DNA from 4 places in the Bradyrhizobium sp. GW821-FHT13H05 genome. Region 4 is predicted to be linked to each of the others. Evidence: predicted binding sites of a transcription regulator. Region 4 holds the regulator's gene; each other region holds the start of a gene.
What was found. Region 4 encodes LexA, which represses DNA repair genes until DNA is damaged. Its sites were predicted from a motif close to TGTTCNNNNTGTGTTCNG; they were not measured.

Region 1 (4,182 bases), on a different contig from region 4:
GCGCAGCGCAATCCGGGACTCTTCCATCGCGACCGAAGGCCCCGGATTTCGCTGCGCTCCATCCGGGCTACGAACTACGATCTCACTCTACTTCGGCAGCAGCGCCTTCAGCTTGTCGACGTCGCGCACGTTCATCTTGAAGCCGCCGGGCATCACGATGTCGCCGGGCTTCTGGTCCGGCTTGCAGGCGCCGAGCCATTTCGCTTCGAGGGTCATGGTGGTGTCGCGCCCCGCAGCGCCGGCAGCACCGCCTTGCGCGTGCGACGAGGTCTTCACCGTATAGGCCGAGTTGAAATCGCCTGATATCTCGGCGTGCGAGGTCGTGCTGATGCCGGCAACGCTGCACTCGGAATCGCTGACATAGCCGGTCGCGGTCTTCCTGATGTCCTGCTTGGCGCAGATCTGCTTGGCCATCGGGGAGACGTTGTTGTTCATCTCCTTGTCGACGGTCTCGTCGGTGCAGTGCTGCATGGTCATTTCCGGCATCGCCGAGCCGCTCCTGACCATCTTCAATTCCCACAGGCCGGCCTTGCGCACCGGCAGATCGTCGGCACAGGCCACGCCTGCCGACAACACAACAAGGGCCGAGCCGAGCAAAGCGAGTTTGCGCGTCATGTGGGAAGCTCCCGGCTGAGAGATTGCGGCGTTACGCAAAACGCCTTTGGACTTGAAGCGCCTCAGTACAGCGTGCGGATCGGCTGGTCGGCGGCGCCATAGGGCACCCAGCGACATGAGAACGAGATGTAGCCGCCCTCATAGGCTTGTATCGCGAGGAATTTGGCGACCTTGCCGTAGCGCGCGCAGTGATCGACCGCGACCTGCCGTGCATCGGTCTGGGTCGCCATCGAATAGGCGATGATGCCGCCGGTGTCGTTGCCCTTGAACGGAGGCACAGGAAGCAGATCGGCGCGCGCCGGCTGGCTCGCCATGATACCCAGGGCAAGAACGCCCGCGGCCGCAATGATTCGCATTCCCGTCACTCCAATTGGTTGGGACCAGTTTACGGTGCCGGGACGGAAGTGAAAAGAACTGAAGCCCAGTTGGCTGCGGCGTTATGGTCAACTCCTGGCGAAGTGTTGCCGCGTTGCACTTGACCTCCCCCGGCCTTCGCGGCACCGTCCAACCTTCGCAAGACCAGCTGTCTGGATTACCCATGCGCGCCCCTTCTCTGAAATCGTTCCGCTTTGCCGCCGTGCTCGGCCTCATGTTCGGGGCGCTGTCGCTCGGTGAGGCCAGGGCCGCCAATCCGCTCGAGATGAACTTCTGGCTGAGCGGGCCGCGCTATGACGGCGCCGTCGCCGATTGTGACAAGGCACTGCCGACGATCGCCACCCAGTTCTGGGAAAAGGAAAGCTCGTTCTGGAATTCCTCGTTGAAGATCACGGGCTTCGCTGCCGTTCGCGAGGTCGCGTTCCGGCCCTGGCAGTCCGACAACATTCCGCGCCGCTATTGCACCGGTGAGGCCATGCTGACCGACGGCAAGATGCGCAAGGTGCATTTCTCGATCATCGAGGATGGCGGTTTTGCCGGCTACGGCAATGGTGTCGAATGGTGCGTGGTCGGGCTCGACCGCGACTGGGCCTATAATCCGGCCTGCCGCGCCGCCAGGCAGTAAGTCAGGAAGCCCTGATTCGGTCCGTTCGGGAGCCGGGCGGTGGCCGCTTGAAATTTGTTCTTGAAATGTTCTCATCGCCTGCTAGGCTCGATACACAGTCTAGTTGAGGGGCGTCGCCATGTTTCATTCCAGATTGCATTCGTTCTCCCGCCTGTTGATCTCGCTGACCCTCGCCTTGCCCCTTGCCGCCGGCCTCGTGGCGCTGGCAGGTGGCGCGCAGGCCCAGGACAGGCGCCAGAACGCCCCCGGTGAATTCGATTTCTATGTGCTGTCGCTGTCGTGGTCGCCCTCGTTCTGCGAGGAGGCGGCCGAACGCGGCGGCCGCTCCCAGATCCAGTGCAGCGGACGGCCCTACGCTTTCGTCGTGCATGGGCTGTGGCCGCAATATGAGAGCGGTTTTCCGGAATATTGCCAGCGGCCGTCGCCGCGGCTGAATCGCAACATCGTCTCGTCCATGCTGGATTTGATGCCGGCGCCGGGCCTGATCTTCAACGAGTGGGACAAGCACGGCACCTGCTCCGGGCTGACCGACCGCAATTATTTCGAGACGATCCGGAAAGCCCGCGCCGCAATCAAGATTCCGACCGAATATCTCGACCTGTCGCAGGCCAAGACCGTGGCGCCGGCAGACGTCGAAGAGGCCTTCATCAAGGCCAATCCGGGCCTCAGCAATGCCGCCGTCTCGGTCACCTGCAACCGGACACGGCTCTCCGAGGTTCGCATCTGCCTCAGCAAGGACCTGCAATTCCGCGCCTGCGAGGAAACCGACCGCCGCGCCTGCCGCCGCGACCAGGTGACGATGCCGCCGATCAGGGGTGGTTGAGGCCAAGCTCTCCGATCGTCATTCCGGGGCGCGCGGAAGCGCGAGCCCGGCATGACGGGAGTTACTTTCATCGCGCGATGTCGTAACTCTCCACCATGAACTACCGCCACGCCTTCCACGCCGGCAACTTCGCCGATGTCATCAAGCACATCGTGCTCGCCCGCATCATCACTTACCTCCAGGACAAGCCGGGGGCGTTCCGCATCATCGACACCCATGCCGGCGCCGGGCTCTATGATCTCGAAAGCGATGAGGCGCGCCGCAGCGGCGAGTGGCTGACCGGCATCGCACGGCTGATGCAGGCGCGCCTGTCGAACGACACCGTCGCGCTGACAAAGCCCTATCTCGACATCGTCCGCGCCTTCAATCCAAAGGGGGAGCTCAAGGCCTATCCGGGTTCGCCACTGATCGCGCGCGGGCTGATGCGGCCGCAGGATCGCCTCGTCGCCTGCGAGCTCGAGCCAAAGGCGCGGAAAGCGCTGATCAATGTGCTGCGCCACGACGAACAGGCCCGCGTGGTCGATCTCGACGGCTGGATGGCGCTGCCGGCCTTCGTGCCGCCGAAGGAGCGGCGCGGGCTTGTGCTGATCGATCCGCCCTTCGAGGCAAAAGACGAGTTCGAAAAGCTGGGCGAGGCCTTCTCGGCAGCCTTCGCGAAATGGCCCACCGGTATCTATGTAATCTGGTACCCGGCCAAGAGCCGGCGCGCCACCGATACGCTGGCGCAGCTTGTGGCGCGTCTCGCAGCCGCAGCAAAGCCGCCGGGAAAATGCCTGCGCCTCGAATTCAGCGTCGCGCCGCAACTCGACGGCGCAGCTCTCACCTCCACCGGTCTCCTGGTCGTCAATCCGCCCTACACGCTGCAGGGCGAACTCAAGACGATCCTGCCAGAGCTGGAAATGCCGCTCGGCCAGGGCGGCGCTGCCAGATTCCGATTAGAGATCCCAAAGCCGTAACACTCCGGCATTCTTGGGAAAAATATGCAGTAGCGGTAGTCAATCTGCAAAGAACCGTATTATGCTGTTTCCGTGACTGGCTTTACGTTCCGCTTCCGCGAATGGTTGCGGCGGAGTGAAGGCCTAAGAAAGATCCAACCGGGCCGATGAGGCCCGCCCAAGGATGGCCAGCTCTCCCGGGCTTCGTAAGGCCCGGTCATGTCGTGACGTGAGTCTGCGTCGCGACGGAGGAGCAATGAGGGGGAGTTTCCCGATGGCCATGACGGGAACGGTCAAGTTTTTCAACGGCGAGCGCGGCTACGGCTTCATCAAACCGGATGACGGTGGTCGCGATGTTTTCGTGCACATTACTGCTGTGGAGCGGGCGGGACTGAAGGACCTTGCCGAAGGACAGCGCATTACTTTTGAAGTCGAGCCGGACAAGAAGGGGAAGGGACCGAAAGCGGTCAATTTAGTCATCCTCTCCTAGCGCGTTTTCAAGCGAACACTTCGCGCGAAGAACACCTGGCGCAAAAAAGTCCCGGCCGCGAGCGGCCGGGAGGTTGTTGTCCGGTCTTTTCTTCTTCAGCTATCAGAAGTGATAGTTCACGCCTGCGCGCACAACGCTGGCGCTATAGCCGTTTGACACGCCCGTAATTCCGAACTGACTCGTCGACAGATCGATGTAGAGGTATTCGAGCTTGGCACTCCAGTTCGGCGCGAAGCCCACTTCCGCACCGGCACCGATGGTCCAGCCGGCGCTGGTGTGCGACTCCGTCCAGCCGAAGGTCTGCGCACGCAGCTCGCCA
Region 2 (4,182 bases), on a different contig from region 4:
ACGATGTGGTGCTCCGGCTCGAACCAGGCGACGTAATGCGCGGCGCGCTCGCGGCCGATCTCGCGGAAACGTACGAAGGCGTGCATCTTGTGCTCGTCGCGATGGACCGCTCGCGCCATTGCCGTGACCTGCGCAACATCAGGATCGGTCGCGACCTCGATGAGGTCGTGATTGTCCTTCAGCCGGAACAGCAGGCGATAAAGGATCGCAAAACGCTCGACATCGCGGTGCAGGATCGCGGCCTGGGCGAGGTCGACGAATTTGCCTGATACGTTGAACGTGCCCTCGTTCACCTCGAGAATTGAAGACGGCGCGGGCGGTGCGAACAACTCCGCTTCGCCGCCTTGCACGGTCCAGGTGACATCGGTGGGCTGCACATGATGAAGCACGAGGCTGCGTGCGGCTTTGCGCCAGCCGTCGAAATCGGTCTCGGTGTCGAGAGTGATGTACTGCATCAGAATCCAAACCCCAATTGTGTTGCCTTCGGCTTGAACCGTTCGATGAGCCCGGCGGCATCGAGACGATGCGGGGCGGGCCGGTGGTCGCTGAGGACGATGAACGGCAGTGCCTTGTTGCGGGGCACGTGCAGCCGCGCCAGATCGCAGAGGCGGATCGTCGTGGTGCGCCGCGTCGCAATGATGCGTTCGACCGCCTTGGTGCCGAAGCCCGGCACACGCAACAATTCCTCGCGGCTGGCGCGATTGACGTCGAGCGGAAAACGGTCGCGGTGACGCAGCGCCCAGGCGAGCTTTGGATCGATGTCGAGCGGCAACATCGCGCTGTCGTCGACGATCTCCGCAACGTCAAAACCGTAGAACCGCATCAGCCAGTCAGCCTGGTAGAGCCGGTGCTCACGCAGCAGCGGCGGCGCGCGCAGAGGAAGTGCGCGGCTGGCATCGGGGATTGGGCTGAAGGCGGAGTAATAGACGCGCCGCAGCCTGTAGGAGCCGTAAAGATTGGCGCTGGTGTGCAGGATGGTGTGATCGTTGGCCGCATCGGCGCCGACGATCATCTGCGTGCTTTGTCCTGCTGGTGCGAAGCGCTGCGGCCTTGCCTTCGTCTTCGTTGTACGGTCTTCCTCGGCCTCGTCCAGCTTCAGCCGCAGCCGGCCCATGGTGCGGCGGATCGCGCGCACGTCTTTCTCCGGTGCGAATTGCTGCAGGCTCGTCTCGTCCGGCATCTCGATGTTGATGGAGAGGCGGTCGGCATATTTGCCGGCTTCCGCGATCAACGCGTCGTCGGCCTCGGGAATGGTCTTGAGATGGATGTAGCCGCGGAAGTGATGCTCCTCGCGCAGCTTTCGCGCGACGCTGACCACCTGTTCCATGGTGTAGTCGGGGCTGCGGATGATGCCGGAGGAGAGAAACAGCCCCTCGATGTAATTGCGCCGGTAGAAGTCGAGCGTGAGCTTGACCACCTCGTCCACGGTGAAGCGGGCGCGCGGCACGTTCGAGGAAGCGCGGTTGACGCAGTAGAGGCAGTCGTAATTGCAGGCATTGGTCAGCAGCACCTTGAGCAGCGAGATGCAGCGTCCGTCCGGCGCGTAGGAGTGGCAGATGCCCATGCCCGGCGCGGTCGAACCCATGCCCTTGCCGTCGCTGGAATCCCGCTTCTCGGTGCCGCTGGAGGCGCACGACGCGTCGTATTTGGCGGCATCCGCCAGAATCTCCAGCTTGCGTTGTACATCCATCCCAGAATCCATTTGATTCAGCTCATGAATCCGGATGAGCACCAATTCGATTGACTCACCCGATCCCGTTAGCTTTATATTAGAACATATCATGAACAAATGAGCCAGCCGCAGGTTCTTATTTTTGAGAACCTCGGCAATCACCCCTGAAGGAGCGGCGAGCATGAGCGGCGCACGGATCAGCGCGCTTGCGACCCTGCGCGGCCAGATCGAGCGCATCGAGACGGCGGAGGTCGTGCATCAGCACGATCGCGTCGCGCTGGGCCATCGCGAGGTCGACAACGCGCTGAAGGGCGGGCTCGCGCGCGCGGTGATCCATGAGGTGTTTTGCGAGGGGCGGCAGGGGACGGCCGCGACGGGTTTCGTCATGGGTCTCGCGGGGCGCGTATCGGCGCGCCGGCCGCTGCTGTGGGTGCGGCAGGATTTTTCGGAACTGGAAACCGGCGCGCTGTCGATGAGCGGGCTCGTCGAGCTCGGCCTCGATCCGCGCCGCGTGGTGATGGTGCGCGCCGCCGATGTCGAGAGCGCGCTGCGCAGCTCGGCCGACGCGCTCGCCTGCGATGCGCTCGGGGCCGTCGTGCTCGAGCTCTGGGGCGAGACCAGACAGTTCGATCTGGTGGCGAGCCGCAAGCTGACGCTCGCCGCGCAAGGCTCCGGCGTCACCGGCCTGATGCTGCGCATGGCGGCGCAGCCGCTGCCGTCGACCGCGGAGACACGATGGATGCTGCGCGCGGCGCATTCGCCGCCGGGATCAGCATGGAGTGGCTGGGGTGCGCCGCGCTTCGATGCCGAGCTGTTGCGCAATCGTCATGGCCCGTGCGGCCGGTGGATCATGGAATGGAAATGTGATGAGTGCCAGTTCAGTGAACCGTCGGCGTATCCTCAGCCTGTGGCTGCCGCGCCTGCCCATCGACCGGATCCAGCGTTTCTTCAACAACGCCGGGTTGGGTAGGGCTAATGAGCCCAGCATCGTCGTCATCAAGGACAACAATGCGCTGGTGATCCACGCGCTCGACGATGCGGCGTCGCGTTTGGGCCTGCATATCGGTCAGCCCCTGGCTAATGCGCGGGCGATGTGTCCGGACTTGAAAGTGTTTGACGCCGATGTCGTGGCCGATGCCAAGACGCTCAGCGACATCGCCGACTGGTGCGACCGTTTCACGCCGCTGGTGGCGCTCGATCCGCCGCACGGGCTGTTCCTCGACATCACCGGCTGCGCGCATCTGTTCGGCGGCGAGGCGGCGCTGTTGCAGACGCTGGTCCGTGCGCTCGGCCGGCAGGGTTTTGCCGTCAGCGCGGCGATTGCCGGCACCTCGGTCTGCGCGCGTACGCTGACGCGGCAGACGTCCGGGACCATCGTTGCCGATGGCGGGGAAGCCGCGGCGATCGACCGGTTTCCGGTGTCCGCGCTCGGTGCCGGCAAGGCCATCACCACCGGTTTGCGCCGTGCGGGCCTGAAAACCATCGGCGATGTCGCCTCGCGCGCGCCGGGCGAGATCACGGCGCGGTTCGGCGCGCGGTTCTCCACGCTGCTCGCGCATGCGCTGGGGCAGGGCGATGCGCCGATCAATCCGCGCAAGCCGCTGCCCGACTACATCGTAGAGAAGCGTTTCGCCGAGCCGATCGCGACCGACACCATGATCGCGATGACGCTGTCGCGGCTTGCGGACACGCTGATCGCCTCCATGGAGAAGCATGGCAAGGGCGCCCGGCGGCTGGAGGCCGCCTTCTTCCGCACCGACGGCGTGGTGCGCGCGATCATGGTGGAGACCGGGCGGCCGGTGACGCGAAGTGCGGTGATCGACCGGCTCTTCCGCGAGCGGCTCGATGCGCTCGCCGATCCCCTCGATCCCGGCTTCGGTTTCGACATGGTGCGCCTGTCGGCCAGCCGCACCGAGATCGTGGTGCAGGAGCAGCGCGATCTCGACGCCCATGTCCATGACAATGACGAGCTCGCCGGGCTGATCGACCGCATCGCCGCGCGGATCGGCGGCAAGCGCGTCGTCGTGCACCTGCCGCAGGATACCCATATCCCTGAATGCGCGGTGCTGGCCGCGCCGGCGCAGCATCATCTCGCCGCCGCCATGCAGGCCGAATGGCCTGATCGTGTCGAGAGCGAGCCGCCGCTACGCCCGTTGCGATTGTTTGAGAAACCGGAGCCGATCAAGGTGCCGTTCGCGACCGTGCCTGATGGCCCGCCGCATCAATTCACCTGGCGCCGCGCGCTGCATGCGGTGGTGCGGGTGGAAGGGCCCGAGCGCATCGCGATGGAATGGTGGCGGCAGGACGGCAAGCAGCTGACGCGGGATTATTTCCGTATCGAGGATGCCGAAGGCCTGCGCTTCTGGATCTTTCGCGATGGTCTTTACGAAGGAGAAGTGTTCGACGGCGACGGCAAGCCCGCCTCTCCCGGCTGGTATGTGCATGGTCTCTTCGCATGAGTGCGCCAGCCTATGCCGAGATCGGCATCACCACGAATTTCTCCTTCCTGC
Region 3 (4,182 bases), on a different contig from region 4:
TCCTGGCCGTTGAGACTCTCAACGGCCAATCCAAGACATCAACAGCCGGACAAGAAGAGAACGTTTCGAAGCCAGATGAAAATCAACTTCGGCTTTTCGATTAATGCCTTCAAGTACAAGTATGCTGCGTTGCCTGAGTTGAAATAAAACTACGGATCGGTACTCGGATCTCTAAGGAACACACTGAAATCGGTCGTTTCCGGAACACGCCTGGCAATAAAGAAGCCGTAGATTGGCACTCCTGGAAAGCGGTTTTCTATAAGGCGTCGTGCGGCGACGAAGTGCGCCCCGGTAGTAATGACGTCGTCAAACAACGCAATCGTCTTGGGAATTGACTGACACAGGCTGCCATCGATCTGGTAACATTGCGCTATCTCATCGGGCCCCGGACGAACGTCAGCGTCATGCGCGGCTTCCATAGTATGCCGCTGTGTCAGAAGTTCGCGAATGTCCAATGGTTGTGCTGCGGGGATCGCCTGCAGCATTCTTAGCATACGGTCGTCGTAGAGTGGGTCATCCTTCTGTTTCGAGGGAGGTATTGGTACTAGCGTGGTGCTAGTCAGCCAGTGCGCCGCAATTGCATTTGCAAACGCTTGCCCCACTTCGCGTATCGCGCGCTCTTTATGTTGCCACTCAGCCCGGCCGCGACGATCTACCGACTTCTTGAAATTGAGAATGACCTGGTTCGTCGCGCTAAAGCTAAATCCCTTCCTGGCAGTGTACTCGCCGAGAAATAGACATTGGTCCCCCGCACCAAGGTAATGGTGGTGTGGCCGAGTCAAATCGTCAATCTGGGTAAGCCGGCTAGGAAAGGTGCTTTGAGATGTCGTCATAAGTGCGCACTCGGATGGCCCCCTCTTCCGCAAATCGATGCGGCCAAGTGATGTCCGGATTATTGAAACAACTATCCAGAATGAAGAGCTTCCGCTTCTGCTTCAAAGCATGGCGCGCTTGTACAAGCGTTCCGGAAGTCTCTCCCGCCTCTACAATGATCGTGGCCTCGGTCAACGCGGACATCGTTATGTTCCGTTCAGGGAAGAAAATCCTGTTCTGCTTGGGCCCCTGATTTTGCCAACGCTTAATTGGCACCTGCGATATTATTAAAAAGTCTCTGGCGATGTTTTCCTGTAGTTCGCGATTTTCAGCTGGATACGCATGGCTGATGGGGGTCCCTAACACAGCAATCGTTCGACCGCCCGCGGCCATCGCAGTCTCGTGCGCGACGCGATCAACTCCCTTCGCGAGGCCAGAAACGATCGTGAAATCGTCATTCACAAGATTTCGGACTAGCGCACGGGTTCGCTTGAGACCATCCTCGCTCGGAGCGCGCGTCCCCACGACAGCCACGCAACGGGAATTAACTAAGTCCCACCAACCTCGATAGTAGAGTACAGCGACAGGATACTCTGCATCACGTAAGCCAGATGGATACTCGCCCGCACCTAAGACTCGAATGCCAACATGCTGGACCTTCGCTTTCGCGAGAACATCTCGAACCGCTTCGCCGTATAGGTCCACCCGTTGCGGCTCGACAAGGTCTGACGGAACGGTGTTCGGACGCTTATTCAGCTTTTCCGATATAGTTTTGAACGTTGCTCCCGCTTCATCCCATAGCGCTTCATAAGCTCCCATCTCTTCTTGAGGCGAGATGCCAAGCTTGCGCTCCGTTGGTGAACCGAGATCAAGTTCCATAGGGTTATTCCTGTTCTCCGCAGCTAGCTATCATAAGAACAAACTAAGAACAAATCGTTATTATGCATCTATCTCATAGATTGGGCGAACAAGTCCCGAGTCAAATAAACGATCCACTATTTCGTAGGCTGGCGTCGATGCTAACCCCACACCTAGCGCGGTCGCTACCAACTAAGTTGCTGTACTCGCTCCGGTCGCATCGCTGGGAGGGCGTACCGCGCAGCAAGACCACAAGACCGAACCAAAAACTCGTCATCTGCCATAACTGCACGGCAACGCCAGGGCGTAATCGCGGCAAATGGTCTTCTATGCTGCCGAGACGTCCCGGAATTGACCACGCGGCACAGATCGAAGGCCTACATCGATCTGCTGAGTTCACGCACGACGGCGAGCTTGACGACAACACCTCCGAGAGGTTCTTGGGTGCCCCCTACCCCCGAAAATCAATGCTCCGCAGCACGATCCCCGGCGGGGTGCCCTCGAACTCCGTCGCGCGATATTTGCTCGCGGCGCGGGCTTCGATGCGGTCGCGCAGGCGGGTGAACTGGGCTTCGCGCTGCTCGGGCCGCGTCTGCGGGCCGCGCTCGAGATAGTCCATCGCGGAGGTCGAGATCGCGCAGGCGATCTCCTTCGATCCGTCCTGCATCAGGAACTGGACGATGCCCCGGTCCTGTTCGTAGCCGACGAAGCGGCTGCTGGTCAGCGTCATGGCTTACTCCCTACGCGATTGCATTGTTAAACACTCCCCGTGTGGAGAGAGCCCTCACCGGCCGTGGCCGGCCGCCCGCGTGCCGACCGCGGCCTGCGCGTGGCGGGACGCGAGCGGCCGAGATCGCCTCAGCTCTCCCCCGAGAGCCTGGCGAAATCGTCGAACAGCGCCGTCACCAGCGCGCGGTGGCGCGTGTCCTCGGTGGACAGGCTGGCGGCATAGAGGTTGAGCAGGTAGCGCGCCTTCACCGCGGCCTCGGCCCACGAGGTCGCGGGCACCGTCATCAAACGGTTCTCGAGATCGGCCTCGCGCTCGCGCAGCTCCCTGACATTGTTTTCGACCTCGGCCAGCGCGCGGCGCAAATCAGTCGCCTTCTGCGCCGCCATGCCGCGGTGCCTGTCGAGATCAACGGGAATGTCAGTCATGGGCGAGGCTCGCAGGCGCGGCCTGCGCATCCGCGGCCTGCGCGGTCGCGAGATCGACGGAGCCGATCGACAGCATTTCCGTCACGCCGCCGCCCGCGCCTTCGGCGGGCACCGTGATCATGGTGGCGACACGGCGCCAGCACGGGAATGACAGGCCCTCGATCATCTCCTCGTCGGTGACGACCTCATAGCCGCCCGCCGGCAGCAATCGCTCGATGCCGTGGATGCGGAATGGATGCTTGAACGTGACGGTTTCTCGCCGCGAGCGGATGGTCATGTCTGCCTGCCTTCCTGCGCAAGGGGCCCCAACCGACGCCAGCTGTGGCGAGCATGCGCTTCCTGCCCCGCAATAGCCAGCACTATCGTCGCCGCGGCGCTTTAGTCCTCGCTATTGCTCCGAGGCAGGCGTACGGTCCTTGCCATCACCGCAACTTTCGCTACGGCATTTCGACCGGTGACTGAGGGTCATTTGCGCTCCCGCCGACAGACTCGTCGTTCGGGCATGATGTCCTCATGCTCCGGCAGGAGTATGCGATGCCGCGTTTTCGCGCCTCGGAATGGATCTTGCCACAGATCTTGCCACAGGCCGACATCGCGCTGTGCCTTCTGCTTCTCGTGTGTGCCGCGGCGGTCCTCAATGGCTAGGGCAGCGCGCGTGGCTTATCTCGTCTGGGCGACCGCCGAATATGGCTGCGCCAATGTCGGCCGCGGCAGCGCGACCGTGGCGCTGCGGCTGGCGCGAAAGCTGCTGCGCGAAGGCTACATGGACGTGCGCGTCTGCACGCCGCGCGGACGCGTGCTGCAATCGGACGAACTGGACGAACTCAAACCCCCACACAAATCTCAAGAGGAGACCGACGCCATGGCCAAGGGACAGCAAAAGGGCAATCGCGAAACCAAGAAGCCGAAGAAGGAAAAGGCCAAGGTCATCGCCGCAGCGCCGAACCGCAAGGACGCGGCGTGGCAACCGGATTTCGGCCCGGGCAAGAAGAAGTAGGCGGCGGTTCTTCGCCTCTCCCCGCCTGCGGGGAGAGGCCGGAATTTGCGAGAGCAAATTCCGGGTGAGGGGGACTCTCCGCGAGTCCAACTCTCACCGTGATTGTGGAAGCACCCCTCACCCCAACGCTCCCAGCGCGAGCGAAGCTCGTCGCGCCCCCGCAAGCGGGGCGAGGGAGCGCACCTCCGTCGCGGCAACCACCATCGTCTCTTCCCCGTCGCGCTTTTCGGCTATACTCGCTCCGGTAGTATCACCGGGAGGGGCTGACCTGTGGAGCACGATCACAAATCCGATCCGAAAAACCTCGTCATCTGCTGTGACGGCACCGGCAACGAGATCTCGGAAAACATCTCCAACGT
Region 4 (4,182 bases):
CCTGAAAGCGCTGGGGATTTGACCGTATCGCGCTAATCGCGAGATCAGTTCCGGGAACTCATTCTCCGGAGAATGTGGAACCAAATCATTTTGTGCATTTTTGTACAGAGTTCCGGGAACGGAATGCCCCCTTCCGGACTCTTGAGTCCGTTGGGAATTCTACACCGGATGTATCCACGTGTTGGGCAAAACCTACCTTACCAAGCAGGCCTCCCTGCTGATGAAGTTCGCCAGAACCACCTCGGATTCTGAGCTTTCCGCCAGGCTGATCAGCAAGGCCGCCGATTTGAAATCACAGGCGGATCCGATGCCCGACAAGGATCAGGGTCCTGCTGCGCCTGACGTCAGTCCGAGCCGGCCTGGACGTTGACCGATGCTGGCCGTGGCGCTCGTCATTCTTGTCCTCGCCATCGCCATCCTCTTGCCGGTCTATCTCGCCTTCCGGATCATGCCGCGGCGGAGTTGATGTCCCTCCCTCGCGACAGCGTGGATCACGCAGGATAAATCACGCTGCGTGGCTGTTGCTTTGCCTCCCCGCCCGCGCTCGGCTAGAACTCTCGCCGCCGATTTGCCCGAACGGGCGCAGCTGGAGTTTTCACCCGTGGCCCTGATGCCGGTTTCTGACGCGCTTGCCGCGGTGCTTTCCGGCGCAGAGCCGCTGGCTGAAGAAGCGGTTGCCCTCGACAACGCCTTCCATCGCGTACTCGCGCGCGATGTCGCAGCGCGGCGCACGCAGCCGCCCGAGGCGATGTCGGCGATGGATGGCTACGCGGTGCGGGCGAGCGATGCGGCGAAGATCGACGCGCAACTCACCGTGATCGGCGAGGTCGCCGCGGGCCGGCCGTTTGCGGGCTCGGTCGGCGCCGGCGAAGCGGTGCGGATCTTCACCGGCGGCGTCGTTCCCTCAGGCGCGGATGCGGTCGTGATCCAGGAGGACACGGTCGCCGAGGGCAAGCGCATCACGATCAAGGAAGCGGCCGTAACGGGGCGGCACATCCGCCCCGCGGGCGTCGACTTCTCGGAAGGCGACGTGCTGCTGCGCAAGGGTATCAGGCTCACCGAGCGCGACCTGGCGCTCGCCGCCGGAATGAACCACCCGCTTTTGCCCGTCCGCCGCCGTCCGAAGGTCGCGATCCTCGCCACCGGCGATGAGCTGGTAATGCCGGGCACCACGCCCGGCCCCGGCCAGATCGTCTATTCCAACGGCTATGCCCTGCACGCGCTCGCCCGCAGCGAGGGCGCCGAGACCGTCGATCTCGGCGTCGCTGCCGATACGCTGGAGGCCACCACCGCCGGCATCCGCCAGGCCCGCGAGAGCGGTGCCGACATCCTGATCACGACCGGCGGTGCCTCGGTCGGCGACCACGACCTGGTCCAGCAGGCGCTCCGGGGCGAAGGTATCTCGATGGCGTTCTGGAAGATCGCGATGCGGCCGGGCAAGCCAATGATGAACGGCCGGCTCGGGGCGATGCGCGTGATCGGCCTGCCTGGCAATCCCGTGTCATCCTACGTTTGCGGTTTCCTGTTCATGGTGCCGTTGATTCGCGCGCTGTCGGGCCAGCAGGTGATTCATCACCGCCGTGAACGCGCGGTGCTCGGCCGTGACGTCGGCGCCAACGACCAGCGCGAAGACTATCTGCGCGCGCGCCTCGACATGCGCGATGACGGCACGCTCATCGCCCTTCCGGTCAATCACCAGGATTCCTCGCTGCTTGCGAATCTCGCTGCGGCACAGGCACTTCTCGTGCGCGCGCCATTCGCGCCGAAGGCCGAGGCCGGTACGCCTTGCGAGGTGTTGCGACTGCCGGTCTGAACGCTTCGTTCGCACGCGTTCCGCGAACTTTGTCGCGTTCACGGTAAATTAAGCAGTTGCGGAACATGTATCGAACATATAGTGTCCGTTCATGATTTGTTTCGAGGATGTAGCGGCTTATCGCCGAGTTCAGCGTCTCGGAATCGAACGACATCAACCGGGGGATTTTGGTCGAGATGTTAACGCGCAAACAATACGAGCTCCTGCGGTTCATCAGCGAACGGCTGAAGGAAAGCGGCGTGCCGCCCTCCTTCGACGAGATGAAGGACGCGCTCGACCTGCGCTCGAAATCGGGCATCCATCGCCTGATCACCGCGCTCGAGGAGCGCGGCTTCATCCGGCGCCTGCCCAACCGCGCCCGCGCGATCGAGGTGATCAAGCTGCCTGAGCTTCAGGCTGCCGCCGGCAGCCGCCGCGGCTTCACGCCAAGCGTCATCGAGGGCAATCTTGGCAAGGTGCGTACGACGTCCAGCCCGCCCGCTGACGAGGGCGAGCGTCCCGTCGCGGTGCCCGTCATGGGCCGGATCGCGGCCGGCACGCCGATCGAGGCGTTGCAGACCCGGAGCCACACCATCAGCGTCCCGCCCGACATGCTCGGCTCGGGCGAGCATTACGCGCTCGAAGTGCGCGGCGATTCCATGGTCGAGGCCGGTATCCTCGACGGCGACATGGCGCTGATCCAGCGCAACGAGAGCGCCGACACCGGCGACATCGTGGTGGCGCTGATCGACGACGAGGAGGCGACGCTGAAGCGCTTCCGCCGCCGCGGCGCCTCGATCGCGCTGGAGCCCGCCAACGCCGCCTATGAAGTCCGCATCCTGCCGCCCAACCGGGTGAAGATTCAGGGCAAGCTGATCGGGCTTTACCGGAAGTACTGAACCGTCCGCGCGGCGTCGGTTGACGACCGCGCCTGAGCAATTGGAGCGGACGATTGTCCGCTCCGGCTGGATAGTCTTTCTGGTTTTGCACAGATTATCCGGCCACCTCTCCAGCGCTAGATCCTCGGCACGCCGCACGAAGCACTTCGCTTCGCAAGGCCTCTCAGAAACCGAGGAGACAACCATGCGCAAGATCGTCCTGAGCACAGTCACGATGGCGCTGATCGCAGCATCGGCGTCGCAAGCCTTCGCCGCATCGTCGCACCATGCCCGCAAGGCAACGCCGACGACGACGACCGAGCAATTCCGCAATGCCCGCAACGCCGTTGCGCAGCCTTCGCAACCGGCCTGGCAGTATTCCGGCTGGTCGGCGCCTGCTGGTCGCTGAGGGAGACGCACGCCAAAATGCACGGGAGCGGACTTTGTTCCCAGTGCATCTGAAAAAGATATTGTGATGGCAGCCTGCGGACCCAAGCCGCAGATTTGCCCACAACCAAGCAGACGCTTGCAGGCTTCCACTCTGATAGAGGCCTGCGCCTCCAAACCAGAGGCGCGGGTTGCTATCTTCGAATGAGGAGCACCCGATGTGTGACTACAGCCTGCACGCCGTCGCGACGCGCCCCGCAGAAGTCGGCGAGACGATCGTCACGACAACCTTCCGCGGCACCTCGACGCGCGGCTTCGCCTCCGAAGCCGACATGTCCGTCGCGGTGTGTCTGCTGCCGGGAACGGAGCTCGCTTTCGCCGACAACGTCCGTTACGACAATCGCTGGATCTGGACGCGCACGATCAATTCGCGCGTCGGCAAGTTCGGCAAGATCGATCCGCACATTCCCGATCGTCATCACGACGCGATCGAATTCCCCGACGGCAAATACGTGCTGGTGACCCAGCTCGTCGAAGGTCAGCGCGCAACCGTGCTGCAATTGCCGGTCACCCAGCCGCTCGGCGAGCGCGAGCAGAAGCCTGAGATCATTGCCGACAGCCGGCCGACGATCCGACGCCTGCCGATCGGCTGACGTAGCGCCCCCGGCTACAGGTCGGGACCAGGACTGAAGTCGCCATCGCCGGCCGTGGCCGGCGAGATGGTGTGGTTTGCGCCCCGAGAATCCAACCCGCCAGGATTAGCCCCGCACCTCCCCGGCGCACGAAGTTTGCGCGGCCCTGCCTGAATTTTGAACGTCCGTTCCGCAAGCAAATGGCCGATGCTGCCCCGGCAGGTGTCTTGGCTATTGTCTGGACTATTGTCTTGGGCTTGAGGCGGCGGGCACGTTCGATGAAAACCTTCATTCGCGTCGTTGAACTCTGGGTGCCTGACCGCACGCGCATGCGGCTGGAATTCGGCGGTGGCCTCTATGGCGAAGGGCTGTCCGCGTTCAAGGCCGTGAGCGAGAGCCTGCACTTCGGATATGACGATGGCCTTCCCGGCAAGGCCTGGGCCTCTGGCCATCCCGTGATCCTCACCAAATTCGCCAACTCCTATTTCAAGCG

Region 1: a site for LexA is predicted at 1,671-1,688, ahead of AC1RR3_RS23340 (ribonuclease T2 family protein). Genes of this name have one in related genera too.
Region 2: a site for LexA is predicted at 1,771-1,788, ahead of AC1RR3_RS05205 (ImuA family protein). Genes of this name have one in related genera too.
Region 3: a site for LexA is predicted at 1,727-1,744, ahead of AC1RR3_RS37220 (DNA-processing protein DprA). Genes of this name have one in related genera too.

The regions. Positions count from the first base shown of each region.
Region 1 is NZ_JBXAPO010000008.1:59-4,240, forward strand. It holds gene AC1RR3_RS23325 (DUF3617 domain-containing protein) at 88-615, opposite strand; gene AC1RR3_RS23330 (hypothetical protein) at 678-971, opposite strand; gene AC1RR3_RS23335 (hypothetical protein) at 1,154-1,615, shown strand; gene AC1RR3_RS23340 (ribonuclease T2 family protein) at 1,734-2,438, shown strand; gene AC1RR3_RS23345 (23S rRNA (adenine(2030)-N(6))-methyltransferase RlmJ) at 2,534-3,394, shown strand; gene AC1RR3_RS23350 (cold-shock protein) at 3,648-3,863, shown strand; gene AC1RR3_RS23355 (outer membrane protein) at 3,966-4,182, opposite strand, start outside.
Region 2 is NZ_JBXAPO010000002.1:139,069-143,250, reverse strand. It holds gene AC1RR3_RS05215 (UdgX family uracil-DNA binding protein) at 1-455, opposite strand, end outside; gene AC1RR3_RS05210 (putative DNA modification/repair radical SAM protein) at 455-1,690, opposite strand; gene AC1RR3_RS05205 (ImuA family protein) at 1,854-2,642, shown strand; gene AC1RR3_RS05200 (Y-family DNA polymerase) at 2,539-4,131, shown strand; gene AC1RR3_RS05195 (error-prone DNA polymerase) at 4,128-4,182, shown strand, end outside.
Region 3 is NZ_JBXAPO010000023.1:37,305-41,486, forward strand. It holds gene AC1RR3_RS37210 (hypothetical protein) at 1-104, shown strand, start outside; gene AC1RR3_RS37215 (hypothetical protein) at 150-833, opposite strand; gene AC1RR3_RS37220 (DNA-processing protein DprA) at 805-1,692, opposite strand; gene AC1RR3_RS37225 (DUF1488 family protein) at 2,123-2,401, opposite strand; gene AC1RR3_RS37230 (hypothetical protein) at 2,530-2,826, opposite strand; gene AC1RR3_RS37235 (hypothetical protein) at 2,819-3,103, opposite strand; gene AC1RR3_RS37240 (hypothetical protein) at 3,464-3,823, shown strand; gene AC1RR3_RS37245 (T6SS phospholipase effector Tle1-like catalytic domain-containing protein) at 4,094-4,182, shown strand, end outside.
Region 4 is NZ_JBXAPO010000010.1:66,531-70,712, reverse strand. It holds gene AC1RR3_RS26605 (HAD-IA family hydrolase) at 1-22, shown strand, start outside; gene AC1RR3_RS26600 (hypothetical protein) at 179-370, shown strand; gene AC1RR3_RS26595 (molybdopterin molybdotransferase MoeA) at 602-1,813, shown strand; gene lexA (transcriptional repressor LexA) at 1,990-2,691, shown strand; gene AC1RR3_RS26585 (hypothetical protein) at 2,876-3,079, shown strand; gene AC1RR3_RS26580 (hypothetical protein) at 3,276-3,710, shown strand; gene AC1RR3_RS26575 (GAF domain-containing protein) at 3,968-4,182, shown strand, end outside.